2 regions of the Microbacterium sp. 1154 genome follow, and region 2 is predicted to be linked to the other one. Evidence: predicted binding sites of a transcription regulator. Region 2 holds the regulator's gene; the other holds the start of a gene.
The links. The regulator LexA, encoded in region 2, represses DNA repair genes until DNA is damaged. The targets are predictions, from matches to a motif close to TCGAACANNTGTTCGA.
Positions count from the first base shown of each region.

Region 1: a site for LexA is predicted at 1,042-1,057, ahead of J2X55_RS04180 (intein-containing Rv2578c family radical SAM protein). Genes of this name have one in related genera too.

Region 1 is NZ_JAVDSN010000001.1:912,045-914,439, reverse strand. It holds gene J2X55_RS04185 (M15 family metallopeptidase) at 1-934, opposite strand, end outside; gene J2X55_RS04180 (intein-containing Rv2578c family radical SAM protein) at 1,066-2,395, shown strand, end outside.
Region 2 is NZ_JAVDSN010000001.1:1,740,248-1,742,642, forward strand. It holds gene J2X55_RS08030 (prolyl oligopeptidase family serine peptidase) at 1-934, opposite strand, end outside; gene lexA (transcriptional repressor LexA) at 1,195-1,884, opposite strand; gene J2X55_RS08040 (LysM peptidoglycan-binding domain-containing protein) at 2,143-2,395, shown strand, end outside.

The DNA.
Region 1 (2,395 bases), 830 kb from region 2:
CCCACGCGCCCTGGGCCGATCCGGCGACGTCGTCCAGCGTGCGGCAGGAGCCGTTGCAGGGGACGATGTCGACGGCCATTCCGGACTGATGCTCGCTGAAGCCGGGTCGCGCACTCTCGCGATCCGCCTCGGCGACTCCTCCGACGGCGACCCGACCCGCGTAGGTCGACTTCTGCGTCGTGTACGAGCGATAGGCGCTCAGGTAGCCGATCTCGCCGGCACCGGCGTCGGAAGCGGCCTTCACGAGCGAGGTGAGGGCGGCTGCGGCGGGGGCCCGGACCGCGGAGTCCTCCAGGGCGCGCACGTTCGCGGGCATGACGAGGTCGCCGGGCTGATAGTCGACCGGGTCGTAGGGGCGCTGCTTGTTGACGACGAGCCATTCGCGGTTCGGATCCGACAGCGAGACGCAGGGGGCGATCCCGGATGCCACCGCTGCGCGGAACGCCTGTCCGCCACCCGCAGCCGCGATGGTGGCGGCGTCGTCACCCGATGCCAGGGCGGCGGTGAAAGCGGGGTCGTCGCAGGGAGTCGCGGTGGCGGCGACGGCGGCGAGCTGAGGGACGGGGATGCCGTCGTCGGCGACGGGCGGCGGGCCGGAGAACTGCGCGACGGCGCCGTCGGACGCGCCGGGTTCTCCCCCGGAAGCCGCGGCCCCGATCGCCACCGCGCACGCAGCCACCACGACGACGCCCGCGACGACGACGGCGAGGCGGCGCCGCAGCAGCACCGGCGCGAGTCGACGGATGCCGCGCAGACCGTGGTCCGCCGCATCGCGCCCGACCATCTCGCGGCGCAGCTCTCGGCGGGTCGGGGTGCCTTCGGCGGACGCCTGCTCGGAGGGGACGACGGGCAGAACGAGCGCCGCGGTCGCGAGTCGCTCCGCCTCGGCGCGCGCGGCGCGGCGAGGCGAGGTCTCGGGATCGTGGTCGGTCATCGGCTCCATTCTCGCGCGCGCTCCCCGAGCGGTCGAACCGGGCCGGGTCGCATCCCCCACGGGTCGACGGCATGATCGATTCGACGGCGCACCACGTTGCCATTTCTTAGAACATGTGTTCGACTGCGAATATGAGATGGCAGGGACAGCAGTTGGGCGTCGACGACACCTCCGCACTCCCGGGCATGGAGCGGATGGACGGTCTCGTCCGGTCGGTGACGCCCCCCGAGTTCGCCGGAATGACGTTCCACGAAGTCCTCTGCAAAAGCGCTTTGAATCGCGTCCCCGGCGCCTCGGCCATGCCCTTCGACTGGACCGTGAATCCTTATCGCGGCTGCAGCCACGCGTGCTCGTACTGCCTCTCTCCCGACACTCTCATCCTGAGGGCCGATGGCCGCCAGGTGCCGCTGTCAGAAATCGGCGTCGGCGACGAAATCATCGGAACAGAACAGCGCGCGAGGTACCGCCACTATGTCCGAACGACCGTTCTGGCCAGGTGGACCACCCGCAAACGCCTCCATCGAGTGACGCTCGCGGATGGTACCGAGATCGAGGCGAGTGGCGACCACCGGTTTCTCACGGAACGGGGCTGGAAGTACGTCACCGACTCTCCCGTGGCGGGCGAGCGGCGCCCTCACCTGACGACGTCGAACCGCCTGCAGGGGTACGGCACGGGAGCGCGCTCCTCCGTTCCTCCGACCAGCTCGGATTGGCGCCAGGGATATCTCACGGGCATGGTGCGCGGGGACGCGATGATCCTCCATAAGACCTACGACGACGGAAAGCGGATTCGGTCTATCCATCGGTTTCGCCTCGCCCTGGCCGACCGAGAGGCACTCGACCTCGCGAAGAATCTTCTGGAGCAGATCGGCATCTCCACGATGGTCCGTCCCTTTTCCGTTCCCGCTCATCGCCGCCCCATGACGGCCATCCACACGGCGAAGAAGCAGGACGTCGCGAGGCTCGAGGAATATGTCGCCATACCGAGCTTGAGAAGCCAAGAGTGGTCGGCAGGCTTCTTGGGGGGCATCTTCGATGCGGAGGGTTCGTGTTCGAACGGCATTGTGCGCATCAGTAACGCGAACGAGGAACTGCTGTCGCTCACGGAGGAAGCTTTGGCTGCCTTCCGCTTCGACGCCGTTCGCGAACCCGTTCGGCCGAACGGGGTGTCCTCCATCCGTCTTCGCGGAGGGCTCTCGTCGAGAAGACGATTCTTCGACGTCGCGCGCCCGGCTATCACTCGCAAACTCGACGTTTCCGGGGCCGCGGTGAAGACCAGCACCGACCTGCGGGTCGTCAAAATCGAAGACATCGGACATGACATCGACATGGTCGACATCACGACCGGCACGGGGGACTTCATCGCGAATGGTGTCGTCAGTCACAACTGCTTTGCCCGCAAGACACACGAATACCTCGACCTGGATTACGGCGCGGACTTCGACTCGCAGATCGTCGTGA
Region 2 (2,395 bases):
CGACCCCTGCTCCGGCGACGACGGGGACGTCGACCGGTCGCACGCCGCTGGGGGCGATCTCGACGATCTCGTCGGCTCCGTTCGTGCGGACGGCGACGATGCGGCCGTCGTCGGCCGCGCCGAACCACCGGGTGCCGAGGACCCACAGGCCCCCGCCGGTGTCGGCGTCGGCCGGGGCGAGGGGTTGGGCGTAGCCGTCCAGAGGGCGGCGGAAGAGGTTCCAGCGACCGTCGGGGTCGTCGGCGTAGAGCAGCTCGTCGTCGGCGATCCAGACGGGTTGCAGCGGCGCGCGGCGGTCTCCGCCGGCCAGATCCCGGACGGCGCCCGTCTCGAGGTCGGCGACGCGGAGGGTCGTCGCGTCCCACGGCATGTCGGGGTGGTTCCACGCGATCCACGCCAGGCGGCGGCCGTCGGGGGAGAGGGCGGGCTGCGCCAAGAAGTCGCTGCCCTGGGCGAGGACCTCGACCTCTCCGTCGAGCGGGATGCGCACGATCGCGCGGTGGGGCACGCGCGAAGATCCGTGGGTCTCGCGGATGGCGAGCAGAACGCCGTGCTCCCATCGCAGACCGCCGTGGCGCACGGCGTCGTCGACGGAGGTGAGGGGTCGCGCGGTCTCGCCGGGACGGAGCGCGTACACGCGCTGGTCGGTCTTCTCGACGTAGTACAGCTCACCGTCGTCCGACGCGGTCCACGCGCCGCCCCCGTACTCGTGCACGGCGGAGCGGGCGTTGGCGGGTGCGGGCAGCACCGTGTCGACGGAGCCGTCGGCCCGGCGACGCTTCACCGCGACACGGCCGGCCTCGTGGGGGACCGACTCGCCCCACCAGATCTCGTCGCCCACGAGCCGCGCACCGTCGACGCGCGGCGACGCCTGCGCGACGGACTCGGGCGTGATCGGGGAGGGCCAGGAACCGAAGGGAAGGGTGTCAGCCATGACACCAGCCTAGGCAGGGCCTCCGACACCCGCCGTCGGCCGTCGCACCCGCCCGCGAAGACCGGATCGCGCGAGTCGCGTCGGAATCGGAGAACACGAACGAAATCGGATGCCGAGGCCGATCGCATCCGATTCCGGCGCGAATCTCCGATTTCGACGCGGTGCCTCGCGGGTGCGTCGCCCCGCAGCGGAGTGGTCCCGAACGCACGGAGGGCCGGATGCCGCCGCGCGGGCGGGCATCCGGCCCTCGGTCCGTTCGCTCAGACGGTGCGCAGCACCGCGACGACACGACCCAGCACGACGGCCTCGTCGCCGAGGATCGGCTCGAACGCGCTGTTGCGGGGCAGCAGCCACGTGTGGCCGTCGCGCCGGCGGAACGTCTTGACCGTCGCCTCGCCGTCGAGCATGGCCGCGACGATCTCGCCGTTCTCGGCAGTGGCCTGCGAGCGGATCACGACCCAGTCGCCGTCACAGATGGCGGCGTCGATCATCGAGTCGCCCGAAACCTTGAGCATGAACAGTTCGCCCTTGCCGACGAGCTGGCGAGGGAGGGGGAAGATCTCCTCGACCTGCTGGTCGGCCGTGATCGGGACGCCGGCGGCGATGCGACCGACGAGAGGCACCAGGGCGGCGTCGCCCAGCGCGGGGGCGGCATCGGCGGGGTTCTCGGCAGCGGCGCCGGGGAGGTCGATGAGCACCTCCATCGCTCGCGTCTTGCCGGGGTCGCGGCGGAGGTAGCCGCTGAGCTCGAGCTGGTTGAGCTGGTGGGTGACGCTCGAGAGCGACTTGAGCCCGACCGCGTCTCCGATCTCGCGCATGCTGGGCGGATAACCGTGCCGTGCGATCGATCGCTGGATCACTTCGAGGATCGCCAGCTGCTTGTCGCTGAGGTTCTTCCGCCGCCGCGTCTGCGGCCGCTCGCGGCCGGCGGCGGTCGTCGCGTCGGTCATCTGTGCTCCCCTCGCGCCGCGGAAACCACGGCGGAAATTCGAATGTCGGAGGTTGGTGATGAGGTCTCCGTGTCGAAACCGTATCCGGTCGACGACCCGAAACACACGGAGCCCCACGCGTGTCGCGTTCGATTCGTCTCCGAGACATCGGTTCTTGACACTCGAACAGGTTCGAAGATAGATTCGGAATACAGATTCGCACCACCGCCCTCCCGGCCGAGGGCGGGGTGCGAATCTCTCCCCACCAAGGAGCACACCATGAGCAGCATCGCCCTCACCGCCCCGTCCACCCGCCTGCGCATCACCGCGCGCGGTCGTCGTGTCGTGGCGGTCCTCGTCTCCCTCCCGATCGTCGCCGTCCTCGCCGTGGCGATCGTCGGCGGGGGATCCGCCCTCGCATCCGGCGACGCCGGAGCGCCCGCCGGTTCCTTCACCGAGATCACCGTCATGAGCGGCGAGACCCTTTGGTCCATCGCCGAAGACGTGGCCCCCTCCGCCGACCCGCGCGATG